3 regions of the Micromonospora sp. NPDC047527 genome follow, and region 3 is predicted to be linked to each of the others. Evidence: riboswitches for the same ligand, from Rfam matches in the RefSeq annotation. Region 3 holds a riboswitch; each other region holds the start of a gene.
The links. Region 3 has a riboswitch for cobalamin ahead of metE (5-methyltetrahydropteroyltriglutamate--homocysteine S-methyltransferase). Riboswitches for the same ligand answer to the same signal wherever they lie in the genome.
Positions count from the first base shown of each region.

Region 1: linked by a shared signal. The riboswitch ahead of ABZ808_RS11385 (ABC transporter substrate-binding protein) and the one ahead of metE (5-methyltetrahydropteroyltriglutamate--homocysteine S-methyltransferase) in region 3 are both predicted to bind cobalamin.
Region 2: linked by a shared signal. The riboswitch ahead of ABZ808_RS07495 (ribonucleoside-diphosphate reductase subunit alpha) and the one ahead of metE (5-methyltetrahydropteroyltriglutamate--homocysteine S-methyltransferase) in region 3 are both predicted to bind cobalamin.

Region 1 covers NZ_JBEYTK010000002.1:537,531-543,163, reverse strand. Annotated here, with positions in the region: gene ABZ808_RS11395 (ABC transporter ATP-binding protein) at 1-147, opposite strand, end outside; gene ABZ808_RS11390 (iron ABC transporter permease) at 144-1,250, opposite strand; gene ABZ808_RS11385 (ABC transporter substrate-binding protein) at 1,273-2,208, opposite strand; cobalamin riboswitch at 2,290-2,438, opposite strand; gene ABZ808_RS11380 (M14 family zinc carboxypeptidase) at 2,482-4,362, opposite strand; gene ABZ808_RS11375 (C39 family peptidase) at 4,574-5,633, shown strand, end outside.
Region 2 covers NZ_JBEYTK010000001.1:1,680,100-1,685,732, reverse strand. Annotated here, with positions in the region: gene ABZ808_RS07505 (ROK family protein) at 1-197, opposite strand, end outside; gene ABZ808_RS07500 (MFS transporter) at 239-1,465, shown strand; cobalamin riboswitch at 1,552-1,769, shown strand; gene ABZ808_RS07495 (ribonucleoside-diphosphate reductase subunit alpha) at 1,960-4,278, shown strand; gene ABZ808_RS07490 (ribonucleotide-diphosphate reductase subunit beta) at 4,329-5,324, shown strand; gene ABZ808_RS07485 (glycoside hydrolase N-terminal domain-containing protein) at 5,411-5,633, opposite strand, start outside.
Region 3 covers NZ_JBEYTK010000001.1:1,942,707-1,948,339, reverse strand. Annotated here, with positions in the region: gene ABZ808_RS08635 (IS6 family transposase) at 132-821, shown strand; gene ABZ808_RS08630 (copper resistance protein CopC) at 941-3,004, opposite strand; cobalamin riboswitch at 3,238-3,451, shown strand; gene metE (5-methyltetrahydropteroyltriglutamate--homocysteine S-methyltransferase) at 3,567-5,633, shown strand, end outside.

The DNA.
Region 1 (5,633 bases), on a different contig from region 3:
CACGGTGACCCACTCGCCGACGGCGACGGTCAGGTCGACGCCGGTGAGGATCGGGGTGCCGCCCAGGCTGACGTGCAACCCCCGCACCTCGACCGCCGTCGCACCGGCCTGGCGGGGAGCGGGCACGCCGGCCGGCTCGGGGCTCATGTGAGCACCCGCCGGGCGGTGCGCAGCACCAGGACGAAGAACGGGCCGCCGAGCAGGGCGGTGACCACCCCGATGGGCACCTCGGCCGGGGCGGCGGCGGTGCGGGCCACCACGTCGGTCAGGGCCAGGAACGCCGCCCCGAACAGCATCGACAGCGGCAGGATCACCCGGTAGCTCGACCCGGCGAGCAGCCGGACGGTGTGCGGCACGATGATGCCGACGAAGCCGATCAGGCCGGTCGCGGAGACGGCGGCGGCGGTGCCCAACGACGCGGCGGCGATCAGCAGGTAGCGGGACCGCTGCGGGTGCAGGCCGAGGCTGCGCGCCTCGTCGTCGCCGAGCGCGAGGACGTCCAGCTCGCGGCGGTGCAGCAGCACCACCACGGTGGTCACCACGGCGTACGGCAGCACCAGCAGCACGTCGTGCCAGCCGGCGGTGGCCAGCCGGCCCAGCAGCCAGGAGTAGACGGACTGGATGGTGTCGGAGTGCCGTTGCAGCAGGTACGTCTGCCCGGCGGAGAGGAACGCGGAGACCGCGACCCCGGCCAGGATCAGCATCGCCGGGGACCGGCTCCGGCCGCCGGCCGCGCCGAGCAGGTAGGTCATCGTCACGGCGAGCAGCGACCCGACGAAAGCGGCCAACGGGATGGTCAGCGGCAGCCCGGAGATCGCGCCCTGCCGGCCGGCGCCGCCGAGGGCGATCACCGCGGTGACCGCGAGGCCCGCGCCGGCGGCCACCCCGAGCAGGTACGGGTCGGCGAGCGGGTTGCGGAACACGCCCTGGTAGCAGCCGCCGGCCAGGGCGAGCAGGCCACCGACGAGCAGGCCCAGCACGACCCGGGGCAGCCGCAACTCGGTGACGATGGCGATTTCCCGCTCGGTCAACCCGCTCTCCAGGTGCACCCCGGGGATCAGGTTGAGCAGCTCGGCGGCGACGCTGCCCGGCGGCAGACTGACCGGGCCGAGCGACACCCCGGCGACGAGCGCGACGAGCACCGCGAACACCCCGGCAGCCAACCAGCGCTTGCGCAGGCCGGCGGGCCGGGACGCGAGCTGCGTCCCGGCCGGCCGCGTGGTTGGTGCCGGGGTGGCCACCGGAAGCAGTCCGGTCACCGACGGACGTCGATCACGCGGGCACCTTGGCGACCGCGTCGATGACAACCCGGAGCAGGTCCACGATCCGTGGGCCCCACCGGGAGGCGATGTCGTCGTCCAGCGCCACGACCTGGTTGTTCTTCACCGCGGTGACCCCGGCCCAGCCGCTGCGGGCCTTGACCGAGTCGCCGCTCTGCTGGCAGCACTTGGCGTCGGCCAGGAAGACGAAGTCGGGGTCGGCCTTGACGATGAACTCCTGGGACAGCTGCGGGTAGCCGGCGCTCTTGCCGTCCGCGTCGGCCGGGTCGGCGATGTTGGTCAGACCGGCCAGGTCGTAGATCGAGCCGATGAAGGTCTTGCTGGTCGCGCTGTAGAGCTCCGGGCCCAGCTCATGGAAGTAGGTGAGCTTCTCGGCGCGCTGCGGCACGTCCTTGACCAGCTTGGCGATGTCGTCCTTCATCCGGGTGGTGACGTCGGTGGCCTGGTCGGCGTGCCCGGTAAGCGTGCCCAGATCGGTGATCTGCCGGTAGGAGTCGTCAAGCGTGGTCGCCGCCGGGGTCAGGTACACCGGGATCTTGAGCTTGCCGAGCTGGTCGACGATCTTGTTCCGGTCGTCGGAGATCACCACCAGGTCGGGGTTCTTGCTGGCGATGGCCTCGGCGTTGGGCTGGAAGCCGGACAGGTCGGTCTTGGGCGCGTCAGCCGGGTAGTTGGACTGGTCGTCGACCGCGGTCACCTGCGGGCCGGCACCGATGGCGAAGAGCATCTCGGTGGCGGTGGGCGCCAGCGACACGATCTTCTCGGGCCGCTTGTCGAGGGTGAGCGAGCCGACCGTCACCGGGAAGCTGGCGGTCGCCGAACCGACGCCGGGCGCCGGCTGGTCGGTGGTCTTCTCGGCGCAGGCGCCGAGGGCGAGCGCGGCGACCGCGAGGGTCGCGGCGAAGAGCCGGGGGGTACGTCTGAACATGGGGCCTCCTGTCGGTCGAGGAGTGTTGCTTCGCCGACAGGGCTTCCGTACGCCCGCCCACGAGGCGCCCTTCCTCGAGAGCGCGTGTCGCGACCGATCCGCAGGCGACCTGGCTTGTCCCCACCGTCAGGCGGGGCATCACAGTTGCGGGACAGCGCCGGTATCGCACCGGCTTCGCTGCGGAGTGGTCGCTAAGACGGTAGCGCACCGCGGGATCTGGAGGCTCGGAGCGGGTGGTGGGGCCCCGCAGGGGCGGAACGGGGCCCCACCCGATCAGGAGGCGGTGATGGTGACGTTGTCCACAGCCGCCTCCACGAGGCTCGCGCCGGAGGCATCCGCGGCCTCGACGAGGATCCGCACGGACTGGCCGGCGTACGGAGTGAGGTTGAGGTTCGCCACCGCCCAGCTCCCGTTGCGGTTGGTCGCCGCGCCGGCCTGGGTGAGCAGCGCGGTGGTGCCGCCGTTGTGCACCACGCTCACCCGCAGGTAGTCGGCTGACGACGAGTTCGAGCCGTGTGCCAGATACCAGGCCAGCGAGAGGGTCAGCGTGCCCGACGACGGCAGGGTCACCGCCGGGGACCGGGCACTTGTCACGCCACCGTCGACGTCGTAGTCACCGGCCGCCGAGCCGGCGAGCCGGCCGGTGACCAGGTCGTTGGCGCCGGCGTACGGGGTGAGCTGCTTGGCGCCGGAGGAGGTGGTCGCCTGGGCGGCACCCCGCTCCCACACTCCGCTGGTGGCGGCGTCCGTACCGGACGGGTTGATGGTCCACCCGGTGGCGGTCTCGAAGGTGTCGGACCAGACCGTGGTGCCGCCACCACCGCCGCCGCAGTACTGCGCCTGCTTGCCGATGGCCCGGTACGGGCAGTCGGCGTACTCGCTGAGCATCAGCACGGCCTCGCGGTTGCGGCTGGTCTGTGCGGGGATCACCTCGTCGGGCGGGTAGAAGCCGCCGCCGCTCGCCGAGCCCGGGTACATCTCGAAGGTGTACGCCCAGATGTTGTGGGTGGCCCACATCCAGTCGATGCTGTCCCCGTCGGTGATGTAGAGGTCGCTGGACTGCTGCGGGGTGTAGTTGTTGGTGGCCGCCATCTGCTGGCCGATGGTGGCGAAGGTGTTGTACTGGTCGGCGTTCATCCCGGCCGCGGTGTTCGCGGTGGTATAGCCGTACGGCCAGAGCACCAGCTGCGAGTACGTGTGGAAGTCGATGTTCGCCTTGATCTGCTGGGTTCCGCCGACCACGCGACTGTTGACGAAGTTGCGCAGCGCCTGCGTCTCCGGGGCGGAGAACGCCGACGGGCCGCGGTAGGTCTCCGACGAGGTCGAGCCGGACGAGCCGCCGCAGCAACCCCAGTTGTAGGACCAGTTGCGGTTCAGGTCGGTGCCGACGTTGGACGAGCCGCTGTTGGGCTGGCGGTTCTTGCGCCAGGACCGGTACGAGCCGGTGGCGATGTCGTACTCGCTGCCGTCCGGGTTGACGGTCGGCACGATCCAGATCTCCCGGCTGTTGACGATGTTGGTGATCCGGGAGTCGCTGCCGTAGCTGTCGGTGAAGAGGTTGAGCAGGTAGATCGCCATTTCGACGGTCAGGTGCTCACGGGCGTGCTGCTGGGCGTTGAACAGGATCTCCGGCTCGTTCTCGTCGGTGCCGACGTTGTCGGAGATCTTCACGGCCATCAGGTCGCGGCCCTCGTACGACGTACCAATGCTGATCTTGCGGGCGATGGCCGGATGGTCGGCCACGGCCTGGTTCACGACGGCGGTCAGTTCGGCATAGTCGTGGTAGTTGGAGTCGGCGGGCGGGAAGGCCAACGTGCCCACCTCACCGGCGCCGCGTTCGGCGTTCGGTGGCGGGGTCAGCGGTTCCAGGCGGAATCCGAGCCGGCCGATCGCGGCGGCCTCGCTCGCGGTCGCCGAGATGTGCAGGACCCCGTGCTCGGAGTAGTCGATGGCGGCCCCGGTGCGGGCCACCGCGTTGCGGTCGGCGAGGGTCCGGGGCCCGAGCACCCGGTAGCCGGCGGCGGCCGACTCGGCGGTGCGATCCGGTGCCGGTTTCGCGGCGACGGGTCCGGCGGCCACGGTGACGATGCCCAGCCCGGCGACGACAGCGAGCGCCAGGGCACGGCGGAGAGGTGTGGGCGTGCGGAGGGCCATGTACTACCTCCTCGAAGGGCGGGACATCCCGCTCGGTGATGCACACTTCATCACCAGCCACATGGTCGAATCAATATCCGTCGTTGCCTTGTGCATCCCAGATTCACCATCGCTGCGGCAATGATTTTCTTCCCAGCACCCACTGGCGAAACTTCCCTCCGCGCGGAACACTGACCAGCGACGATGCACCTCTCGACACCGCGGAGCACCCATGGCCAGATCCCGCCTGCACGCGGCCGCCCTCGCGGGCGTCAGCGCGCTCACCCTGCTCGCCCCCGCAGCCCCCGCCACAGCGGGTCGACCACCCGCTCCCGCCCACGACGAGCGGATCACCTTCCAGGACTGGTCCGGGCCCGCCGACTGGCACCGGGGCAGCAGCGCCGGCACCCGCGTCGTGCCCGGGGCGCGAGCGGGCGTCACCCTGGCCCGCCCGGCCGGCACCATCGAGTACGCCGATCCGCACACCGGCGCCACCCGCACCTGGGAGTACGGCACCTGGACCTCGCCGGTGACCCGGATCGGCTTCGACGCCACCGAACTGATCGCCTCCTGGAACGCCGAGACCCCCGCCGGCACCTGGATCCAGGTGGAGATGCAGGGCAGCTACACCAGCGGCGACCAGACCCCCTGGTACGTCATGGGTCGCTGGGCCTCCGGCGACACCGACATCAAACGGGCCAGCGTCAACCGGCAGGGTGATCCCTGGTCGACGATCTGGACCGACACCTTCAGCATCGACGACGCCGACGCCGGGGTGCTGCTGCGGTCGTACCAACTGCGACTGACCCTCTACCGGGCACCCGGGCAGACGGCCTCGCCGGTGGTCCGGATGCTCGGCGCGATGAGTTCCAACGTGCCGGACCGGTTCACCGTCCCGCCCAGCGCGGGGCACATCGCCTGGGGCGTCGAGTTGCCGGTGCCGCGCTACTCGCAGAACGTGCACAGTGGGCACTACCCGGAGTACGACGGCGGCGGCGAGGCGTGGTGCTCGCCCACCTCCGCGGAGATGGTCGTCGAGTACTGGGGGCGCAGGCCGTCGGCGGCCGACACCTCCTGGGTGGACCCGACCTACCCCGACCCGACGGTCAACCACGCCGCCCGGATGGTCTTCGACTACGCGTACGACGGCGCGGGCAACTGGCCGTTCAACACCGCGTACGCGGCCAGCTTCCCCGGACTGGAGGGCCGGGTCACCCGGCTGCACTCACTCGACGAACTGGAGCGTTTCATCGCCGCCGGCATCCCGGTGGTGACCAGCCAGTCGTTCCTGG
Region 2 (5,633 bases), 260 kb from region 3:
GGGCGGCGGACGCCGGCGGGACGGATCAGGCCGTCGGCGGTCAGGCGGGCGATGACCTTGGAGACCGCCTGGGGTGTCAGGCCGGTGGCGTCGACCACGGTCGACCGCTCGAACGTCCGCACGGTACGTCCCACGGCCATGACCAACGCCTGGTTGTAGCCGCGCAGGAAGGTGACGTCGGCTGTGGTGCGCGTCATCTCACCACCCTATTACGCAACGCTGTTGCTAAATTCGCTCGGTGCATGCACTGAGCAGAAATCGACGCCTGGGGGCGGTTCTCGCGTTGGCGCTGGGCGGTGTGGCGGTCGGCCTCACCGAGTTCGCGGCGATGGGCCTGCTGCCCGACATCGCACGCGGCCTGCTCCCGCAGCAGTACGCCGAGTCGTCGTCGGACGCGGTGGCCCGCGCCGGGTGGACGATCAGCGCCTACGCGCTCGGCGTGGTGGTGGGCGCGCCCCTGATCGCCGCGCTGACCGCCCGACTGCCGCGCAAGAAACTGGTGCTCGGTCTGCTCGTCCTCTTCATCGTCGGCACCGTCGCCTCGGCGATCGCGCCGACGTTCGACCTGGTGCTGGTGGCCCGGTTCGTCGCGGCACTGCCGCACGGCGCGTACTTCGGCGCGGCGGGTCTGCTCGCGGCGGCCCTGCTCGGCCCCGGCAACGAGGCCCGGGGTTTCGCCGCCGTGCTCGGTGGTCTGACCGTGAGCAACCTGGTGGGCGTGCCGGCGGTCACGCGGCTCGGGCAGGCGGTCGGCTGGCGAGCCGCGTACCTGGTCATCGCCGGTGTGTTCGTGCTCACGCTGCTGGCGGTGCTGGCTGTCGTTCCGGAGGTCGTGGCGGCCGTCGACGCCTCGCCGGCCGCCGAGTTGCGGGCCCTGCGGACCTCGCAGGTGTGGCTCGTGGCGGCCACCGGCTCGGTGGGCCTCGCCGGTCTCTTCGCTGTCAACACCTACCTCGCGCCGGTCACTACCGACGTCGCCGGCCTTTCGGCCACGACCGTGCCGTGGGTGCTCGTTGCGGTGGGCCTGGGCATGACAGTCGGCAACGCCCTGGGCGGTTGGCTCGCGGACCGGGACCTGCGCCGGAGCATGTACGTCGGTTTCGTCGCCATGATCGTCAGCATCGCCGTCTTCGGCCTCGTCGCATCGAACGGCGTCGGCCTGTTCGTCGGTGCGTTCCTGGTGGGCGCGACAAGCCTCTACCTGGGGCCGGTCCTGCAGGCGCGCCTGATCACTGTCGCGCCGGGCGCGCAGTTGATGGGCGCGGCGATGAGCCAGTCCGCCATGAACATCGCCAACAGCCTCGGTGCCGGGCTGGGCAGCGTCGTCATCGCCGCGGGCTTCGGCTACCTCGCGCCGGCCTGGGTGGGCGTGGTCCTTGCGATTGCCGGCCTGGGCCTGGCGGGGATCAGCTTCTCGGTCGAGCGACGCACGCGGGCCGCGGAGACAGTCGCACTCGCGGGCTGACCCGTCGATCGATGGTGGTGGGCGTCGGTGCCGCCGACACGCCGACGTCGACATGTGGGGTGTGACAAACGCTGCTGCCCCTATATATGGTGTCGAGCGCAGCTGGTTCGGCCGCTCGTTCGGAGTGGTCGAGGCAAGAGGGAACCCGGTGGGAATCCGGGACTGTCCCGCAGCGGTGAGTGGGAACGACAGCCGTCATCGGCACTGGGCCACCAATCGGCCCGGGAAGCGACGGCCAGTAGGAGACCGGCGAGCCCGGTCGTGCCCACGAGTCCGAAGACCTGCCAGCGCGCCGCGTACCCGCACCCGGGTGCGCGGCGGTCCGAGGCCGCGTGGGACGGCTGACGCCACCTGACCCACGCCCAGCGTGGCGTCCGCCGGTGTCTGTCTCCTCGCGTCCGAGGGCCATCTGGTCTCGAACTCGCGAGGAGTGAGTGGTGACAGTCACCGAGGTAGCCCCGGTCAGCGGCGAGACGGCGCTGCGACGGACGCCGATGCAGGTCCGCAAGCGCGACGGCGCCACCGAGCCCGTGGACGTGAACAGGATCGTCCGGGCGGTCGAGCGGTGGGCCGACGACCTGGCCGACGTCGACCCGATGCGCGTGGCGACCCGCACGATCAGCGGCCTGTACGACGGCGCGACCACGGCCGAGCTGGACCGGCTGTCCATCCAGACCGCGGCCGAGATGATCGGCGAGGAACCGCAGTACTCGCGCCTGGCCGCCCGGCTGCTGTCCGGCTACGTCGACAAGGAGGTGCGTCGGCAGGGCGTCACCTCGTTCAGCGCGTCGATCCGGATCGGCCACGCCGAGGGCCTGATCGGCGACGGCACCGCCGCGTTCGTCGCGACGCACGCCGAGATGCTCGACGACGCGATCGACCCGGACGGCGACCGGAGGTTCGAGTACTTCGGCCTGCGCACGGTGTACGACCGGTACCTGTTGCGTCACCCCACCAGCCGGCTGGTGCTGGAGACCCCGCAGTACTGGCTGCTGCGGGTGGCCTGCGGCCTGTCCCGTACGCCGGACGAGGCGGTCGGCTTCTACCGGCTGATGTCCAGCCTGGCCTATCTGCCCAGCTCCCCGACGTTGTTCAACTCCGGCACCCGGCACACGCAGATGTCCTCCTGCTACCTGGTCGACTCGCCGCGCGACGAGCTGGACTCGATCTACCAGCGGTACGCGCAGGTCGCCAACCTGTCCAAGTTCGCCGGTGGCATCGGCATCGCGTACTCCCGGGTCCGGTCCCGGGGCGCGCTGATCCGTGGCACCAACGGGCAGTCCAACGGGATCGTGCCGTGGCTGCGCACGCTGGACGCGAGCGTCGCCGCGGTCAACCAGGGCGGCCGGCGCAAGGGCGCGGCCTGCGTCTACCTGGAGCCGTGGCACCCGGACGTCGAGGAGTTCCTGCAACTGCGGGACAACACCGGCGAGGACGCCCGGCGTACCCACAACCTGAACCTCGCCAACTGGATCCCGGACGAGTTCATGCGCCGGGTCGAGGCCGACGAGATGTGGTCGCTGTTCGACCCGCACGAGGTGCCGGAGCTGCCCGACCTGTGGGGGGAGCGGTTCGACGCCGCGTACCGGGAGGCCGAGGCGCAGGGCCGCTACGTGCGGCAGGTCCCCGCGCGGGAGCTGTACGGGAAGATGATGCGGACCCTCGCCCAGACCGGCAACGGGTGGATGACGTTCAAGGACGCCGCCAACCGGCTGTGCAACCAGACGGCCGAGCCGGGCAACGTCGTGCACCTGTCCAACCTCTGCACCGAGATCATCGAGGTGTCCAGCGACGCCGAGACTGCGGTGTGCAACCTGGGCTCGGTGAACGTCGCCGCGCACCTCACCGCCGACGGCATCGACTGGCATCGGCTGCGCGCCACGGTCCGCACCGCCGTGACGTTCCTCGACCGGGTCATCGACATCAACTACTACCCGACCCCGCAGGCGGCGGCGAGCAACCCCCGCTGGCGGCCGGTCGGGCTCGGGCTGATGGGCCTCCAGGACGTGTTCTTCGCGCTGCGGCTGCCGTTCGACTCGCCGGCCGCGCGGGAGCTGTCCACCCGGATCAGCGAGGAGCTGTACCTGACCGCGCTGGAGACCTCCGCCGACCTGGCGCACCGCTTCGGCGCGCACCCGGCGTTCGGGCAGACCCGGGCCGCGCGGGGCAACCTGCAACCCGACCTGTGGGGCATCGAGGGTACGCAGACCGCGCGCTGGGCCGCGCTGCGCGAGCGGGTGCGGGCGAACGGGCTGCGCAACTCGCTGCTCGTGGCGGTCGCCCCGACGGCGACCATCGCCTCGATCGCCGGGTGCTACGAGTGCGTCGAGCCGCAGGTGTCCAACCTGTTCAAGCGCGAGACCCTGTCGGGTGAGTTCCTCCAGGTCAACACCGCTCTGGTACGCGAGCTCAAGGCCCGTGGCCTGTGGACCGACCGGACCCGGTCGGCGATCAAGCGAGCCGAGGGGTCGGTGCAGGGCATCACCGAGCTGCCGGCCGACGTCCGGGAGCTGTTCCGCACCGCGTGGGAGCTGCCGCAGCGGGCGCTGATCGACCTGGCCGCCGCTCGTGCCCCGTTCATCGACCAGTCCCAGTCGCTGAACCTGTTCCTGGCCTCGCCGACCATCGGCAAGCTCTCCTCGATGTACCTGTACGCCTGGAAGGCCGGGCTGAAGACCACCTACTACCTGCGTTCCCGCCCCGCCACGCGGATCCAGCAGGCCACCGTCGCGGTCCTCGCGCCGTCGACGACCGACGCGGACGCGCTGGCCTGCTCGTTGGAGAACCCCGAGTCGTGCGAGGCCTGCCAGTGACCGCCGCCGACACCACTACCGACACCGTCACCGACACGAGGACCACGCACATGCTGCTCGACCCCGGGATGGACCTCACCCTCCGCCCGATGCGCTACCCGCACTTCTTCGACAGGTTCCGCGACGCCATCCGCAACACCTGGACGGTGGAGGAGGTCGACCTGCACGCCGACCTCGCCGACCTCGACAGGCTCTCGCCGGCCGAGCGGCACCTGGTCAGCCGCCTGGTCGCGTTCTTCGCCACCGGCGACACGATCGTCGCCAACAACCTGGTGCTCAACCTGTACCAGCACGTCAACAGCCCGGAGGGCCGGCTCTACCTGTCCCGGCAACTGTTCGAGGAGGCCGTGCACGTCCAGTTCTATCTCAACCTGCTCGACACGTACGTCCCCGACGAGACCGAGCGGTTCGAGGCCTTCGCCGCCATCGAGAACATCCCCTCGATCCGACGCAAGGCCGAGTTCTGTTTCCGCTGGATCGACTCCCTCAGCGACCTACGGGAGCTGCGAACCCGCCAGGACCGGCGCACGTTCCTGCTCAACCTGATCTGCTTCGCCGCCTGCATCGAGGGGCTGTTCTTCTACGGCGCGTTCGCCTACGTCTACTTCCTGCGCTCCCGGGGTCTGCTGCACGGCCTGGCCTCCGGCACCAACTGGGTGTTCCGCGACGAGTCCATGCACATGGCGTTCGCGTTCGACGTCGTGGACACCGTCCGCGCCGAGGAGCCGGACCTGTTCGACGACGACCTCGCCGACCAGGTCCGTCAGATGCTCACCGAGGCCGTCGAGTGTGAGGTGCAGTTCGCCGAGGACCTGGTGGGCCACGGCGTGCCCGGCCTGACCCTGGCCGACATGCGGGAGTATCTCCAGCACGTCGCCGACCGCCGCCTCGCCCAGCTCGGCATCGCGCCGCACTACGGGTCGTCCAACCCGTTCGCCTTCATGGAGTTGCAGGACGTGCAGGAGCTGTCCAACTTCTTCGAGCGGCGGGTGTCGGCGTACCAGGTCGGGGTGACGGGCGCGGTCGCCTTCGACGACGACTTCTAGCCGGCGGTCTGCGCGTGGGGCTCGGCCACCCGCCGCCCGGTCGGCGGGTGGCCGAGCCCCGGCTCCCGCGCGGGGGTATCGGCGACTCAGCTCGTGGTGCAGGTGAGGCTGGTCGGCGGGTTGTTGGTGCCGTTCCAGGCGCCGGTGAACCCGAAGGTGGTCGAGGCGCCGGCGGCGAGCGCGCCGTTGTAGGCGGCGTTTGTCACGCGGACGGCCGATCCGTTCTGGGTGTGGGTGCCGCTCCAGAGCTGGCCGATGGTCTGCCCGTTGGGGAAGGTCCAGGAGACGGTCCACCCGTTGATCGACGTG
Region 3 (5,633 bases):
CCGTTCATCGCATAGGTGTAGTCCGAGTAGGCGTACCCAACTAGCGGGGATGTGCGGCTCTGTTGCATTGAGCGTCGGCAAGATCGACGCAGGCTTGAGCAGTGCAGTCATCGAGCCAGCCTGACCCGTGGCTGCCACCGAAGTCGGCGTTCGCCGGGTTCCGGTTCCCGCCAGAGGTGATCGTCGTCGGGGTGCGCTGGTATCTGCGGTTCAACCTGTCCTATCGCGATGTGGAGGAGCTGCTGGTCGAACGTGGCGTGGAGGTCGATCACGTCACGGTGTTCCGGTGGGTGCAGCGGTTCACGCCGCTGGTGGCCGACGCCGCTCGCTTCTGCCGGCACTCGCCAGGTGACAGGTGGTTCGTTGATGAGACGTACGTCAGGGTGAACGGTGTTTGGCGGTACGTGTACCGGGCGGTCGACCAGGACGGGCAGGTCATTGACGTGCTGGTCTCGGCTCGCCGGGACGCCGGCGGGGGCCGGCGGTTCGTCCGACGGGCGCTGTCGACGTTGAAGGTGACACCCGTGGAGGTGGTCACCGATGCCGCCGCGGTCTACCCCGGTGTGCTCGACGAGCTGATCCCGTCCGTGTGGCGCCACGTCGAGCAGTACGCCAACAATCCGATAGAGGCTGATCACAGCCAGCTGAAACAGCGGTTGAGACCGATGCGCGGGCTACGAACGGACAAGACAGCACAGGTGATCATCGCCGGCCACGCCTTCATACAGAACCTCCGCCGCGGCCACTGCGAACTCGCCGTCGACGCCCCGCCCTCTCTGCGGGTCGCTGCGGCGTTCGCCGAACTCGCCCAAGCGATCTGACCACGGACCCGACACCCGGCTCAACAGTCCGCCGATCCGATACCGCAACGGCGCCGTATCAGTCGGGCGACGAGGGCGCCAGTTCCCGTAACGGGGAGCAGTAAATAACCAACCTTCGATCAGGGTACGTCGATCGTGTATTCGGCGGTGTGCACCCTCCCGTCGACCTGGAAGTCGAAGAAGGCCCGGTAGCGGCCGGAACTCGGACTGGTCAGCCAGAACTGGACGGTTCCGTCGATGAGTTCCTGCTCAGGGTGAACATGCACGTATCCGAGGTCGCCCTCACGGACGACGACCAGATGCCCGTACGCGCCCAGGTATCGCTCCAGCTGTACAGGCGTGGTTGTGTCGGCGCGGCTGATCCGAAATTCCATCGGCGCTGTCACGCCCACCGTCGGCGTGCCGGTCATCGACACCGCGTACGGACCAGCCGTCGCCTGCGCCTGCGCCGGTGGCAGCGCGGCGGGGGTGTGCGCGCCGGGCACGGTGTGGTCGACGCCCAGCACGAGAGGCACCTGAGTGCCGTTGGCCGCGGTGACGGAGAAGTCGGCGTAGACGCGGTAGCCGCCGGGCCGGGCCAGCGTCAGGGGGACGCTCCAGGTACCGTCGGGTGCCATTGTCGGATGCAGGTGCTGGTAGCCGCTCAGGTCGCGGCCCACCACGATCATGTGCAACGGCTTGTCGTGGACGACCGCGAAGCGCGTCGCCGGTTGTCGGTCGGTGCCGACGATGCGGAAGCGGTAGTCGGCGCGTAGCCCGACGGGTTGGGTTCGTTCCAGCGGTTGCAGGGTGTACCCGCCGGCGCTGACCGTCGTCCCGGTGACCAGCGACTCGCCTGTCGCGCCGTCACCCCGGTGCGTGTGCGGTCCGGTGCCGGCCGGGTGTTGGTGTCCGTCGTTCGCGGACAGCGCGGGATCCGAGGCGGCCGGGCCGCCCGCCGGGGGCCGGGTGGTGCCGGCGGCCGGGGTCTCGGTGCCGCCGATGCGGGCCAACCCGAACCCGGCGAGCAAGACCAGCACCAGACCACCGACCAGCAGCGCCAGGTGAGTGTTGCTCAGCCCGGACCCGGGTGTCACGGTGGCGGGGTCCGGGTCGGGCCGTGCTCCGGAGTGGACGGGCGGTCGAGTGTCCGTCGTGGCGGGGGCCGTCGCGTCCTCATCGGTCGGATTTGGATCGACCGCGACGCCCGTGCGAGCCACGACGACCGCGGTGTCCTTACGCGCGGCCGGCGCGGTGCTGGGTCGGCGCTTACCGCCCGTGCTCTGCGTACCGTTGCCGGTCGCCGCACCGGCCTTGCTCCCGGAGGTCTCGCCGTTGCCGGCCTTGCGCCCGGCGGTCTTGCCCGCGCCGGTCCTGCCGCCGCCGGTCTTGTTGATGGGGCGAGCGCCGGCGCCGCGACCGGAGGCTGCCGACGAGGTACGGCCCCGGCCGGTGGGTCTGCCGGTGGGAGCCGTCCGCCGATGCCAGACGACGAATCCGGCCACCGCCGCCGCGGCCACCGCCGCCATGCCGGCCCAGGCGAGCGCTCCCGGACCGTTCTCCTCTGCGGAGTCGGTCGATGGGGCCGCGACTGCGGACGGCGGTACCGCCGTCTCGGCGGCTACGGTCGGCACTGCCGAGACCTGCCCGGATGATCCGTGTTGCTCCGTGGCGGCCAACAGCGCAGGGTCCGGCTGGGTCGTCGGAGGGCTCCACCCCTGCGGCGCTGCCGTCACCCGCCCGTTGTAACGGAAGGTCAGGGTGCCGCGCACGGTGTCGCCGTCCGAGGCGACCGACAGGTAGCTCACCGAGTACTGGCCTTTGGCCGGTAGGTGCGCGACCGCCACCGTCGCGGGGAACCCGGTCGTGTACTCACGTGGCTCGAACTGGCCGTTGACCAGGAAGTATTCCCGTACCGGCTTGTCCAGCGGCTTCGGCTCCCCGTACGACCAGCCGTTGTCGACCCGGATGCCGCCCGGGGCGGTGATGGTGAAGAACGCGTTGGCTGCGGCCTTCTCGGTGAAGTACAGCTGCACCGACGTCAACGGCTCGCTCACCGTGGTGCCCCCCGCTGGCGTGGACATCGCGAGGGTCCCGTGAGCTCCGGCGGGTTGGGCGGACGCGAGCAGAGCGACCGCCGAGGCGAGGAGGAGCGCGAGGAGGCCCGAGAGCGCCCGCACCGGAGTCTGAGGGAGACGACGCATCTGAATATCTTCGCCGTGGTGAGACTTTTTTCAAGAGGTGCTGGACTTTTTCCTCAGCTGACAAAAGTCGGCCATCTCTCGGGGTCGTCCACTCGCTGCCGTTGACGACGACCGTGACCTTGGCGATCTCCTGTTCTACCCTGGTCCCTCTCGTGTTGCGGGATGTTGGGTTCGCCACCGTGGAACCGTCCCGACAGGCGGGTTCACCGCCGCCGGGGTGTTCGCGAGCCCTTACGATAGATAACGGTGTTGGTTCGCCGCGGCCCGATCGGTCGCGGCGTCGTAAGAGGGAACCCGGTGCGAAACCGGGACTGCCCCGCAGCGGTGAGTGGGAACGACCGCCGTCATCAAGCACTGGGCCGCGAGGTCTGGGAAGCGACGGCCAGTAGGCGACCGAACAGGTCACGCCCACGAGTCCGAAGACCTGCCAGCGCCGCGCACACCACCCCGGTGTGCGCCGCCGACGGTCTCTAGGGACGACCGGGGCGGAAGCCGGTGCGTTGTCGTACCCCTTCCTTCCCGCTGTCTCCTGGGTCCTCGGGCACTTCGAGGGAAGGAACCCATGAACACTGCATTCGGTCAGAGCACCGTGCTCGGCTATCCGCGTATCGGCGGCAACCGTGAGCTGAAGAAGGCGGTGGAGGCCTACTGGGCGGGAGGTATCGACGCCGAGGGGTTGGAGACGACCGGCGCCGCCCTGCGGGCCGAGGTCTGGCGGGCGCTTCGGGACGCAGGTCTGGGCACGATTCCGTCCAACACGTTCTCCTACTACGACCACGTGCTCGACACCGCCGTGGCCGTCGGCGCGATCCCGCAACGTTTCTCCCGCCTCGGTCTCTCCGCGCTCAACACCTATTTCGCGATGGCCCGTGGCGTCGACGCCGAGCCGGCGCTGGAGCTCACGAAGTGGTTCGACACGAACTACCACTACCTGGTACCGGAGATCGGTGACGACACCGCTTTCGCCGCGAACCCCGCGAAGGCGCTGCGTGAGTACCGGGAAGCCCGTGAGCTGGGCATCGAGAGCCGTCCGGTGCTGGTGGGACCGGCCACGTTCCTGCTGCTGGCCAAGCCCACCGACGGGAGCGGTGAACCGTTCGATCGGCTGACGGACCTCATCGACGTGTACGCCGACCTCCTGCGGACCCTCGCCGAGGCTGGGGTGCAGTGGGTACAGCTGGACGAACCCGCCTACGTCAGCGACCGCAGCCCCGCAGAGATCGCCGCCCTCCGCGACGCGTACACCCGGTTGTGCGCCGTGCCGCAGCGGCCGAGGATCTTCGTCGCCACCTACTTCGGGGAACTCGGTGACGCGCTGCCCGCTCTGCTGAACACGCCAGTCGAGGCGATCGGGTTGGACCTGGTTGCCGGGCCCGGCAACCTGCATCGGCTCGCCGGAGCGGGTCAGCTACGTGGTAAGACAATCGTCGCGGGGCTCGTCGACGGACGTAACATTTGGCGCACCGACCTGCGAGCGGCGATCAGCTCCGGTGCCGCGGTGACGGGGCTCGCCGACCACGTCGCGGTGTCCACCTCGTGCTCGCTGCTGCACGTGCCGGTGGACCTGTCCGTCGAGACCGCCCTTGATCCGGACCTGCGCGACCGCTTGGCTTTCGCCCGGCAGAAGGTTGATGAGGTCGTCCTGCTGGGTCGGGCGCTGCGCAACGGCACCACGTCCCTGCCCGCGCAGCTGCCGCCGGCCCCGGCGACGTGGCACGACGACAGCGTGCGAGGGCGCCTTGCCGCGTTGCGGGGCACGGACCGGCAACGCGGCGCCTACCCGCACCGCGCCGCCGCACAGCAGGCCCGGCTGAACCTGCCGCCGCTGCCAACGACGACCATTGGCTCGTTCCCGCAGACCGACGAACTGCGCCGGGCCCGCGCCGCGTACCGGGCTGGCCGGCTCAACGAGGTTGGTTACACCGAGCGGATGCGGGCTGAAGTCGAGCGGGTCATCCGACTTCAGGAGCGGTTGGGTCTGGACGTGCTGGTGCACGGCGAGCCCGAACGCAACGACATGGTCCAGTACTTCGGCGAGCAGTTGAGCGGGTTCGCCGCCACCGAGCACGGCTGGGTGCAGTCCTACGGCTCCCGCTGCGTACGCCCACCGATCATCTACGGCGACGTGGCCCGCAAGGCGCCCATGACGGTCGGCTGGTCCACCTACGCCCAGTCGTTGACCGACCGGCCGGTCAAGGGGATGCTCACCGGTCCGGTGACGATCCTGGCCTGGTCGTTCGTTCGGGCCGACCAGCCGCTCGGCGACACCGCCGACCAGGTCGCGCTCGCCTTGCGTGACGAGTGCCGTGACCTCGAAGCGGCCGCTATCCGGGTGATCCAGGTCGATGAGCCGGCCCTGCGTGAGACGCTGCCGTTGCGCAAGGCCGACCAGAAGGCGTACCTGGACTGGGCTGTCGGCGCGTTCCGCCTGGCGACCTCCGGCGTCGCCGACGACACCCAGATCCACACCCACCTGTGCTATTCGGAGTTCGGGGAGGTCATCACCGCCATCGACGCTCTCGACGCCGATGTCACCAGCATCGAGGCATCCCGCTCGAAGATGGAAGTCCTTGATGACCTCGCCGCGATCGGATACCGCCGGGGTGTCGGCCCCGGGGTGTGGGACATT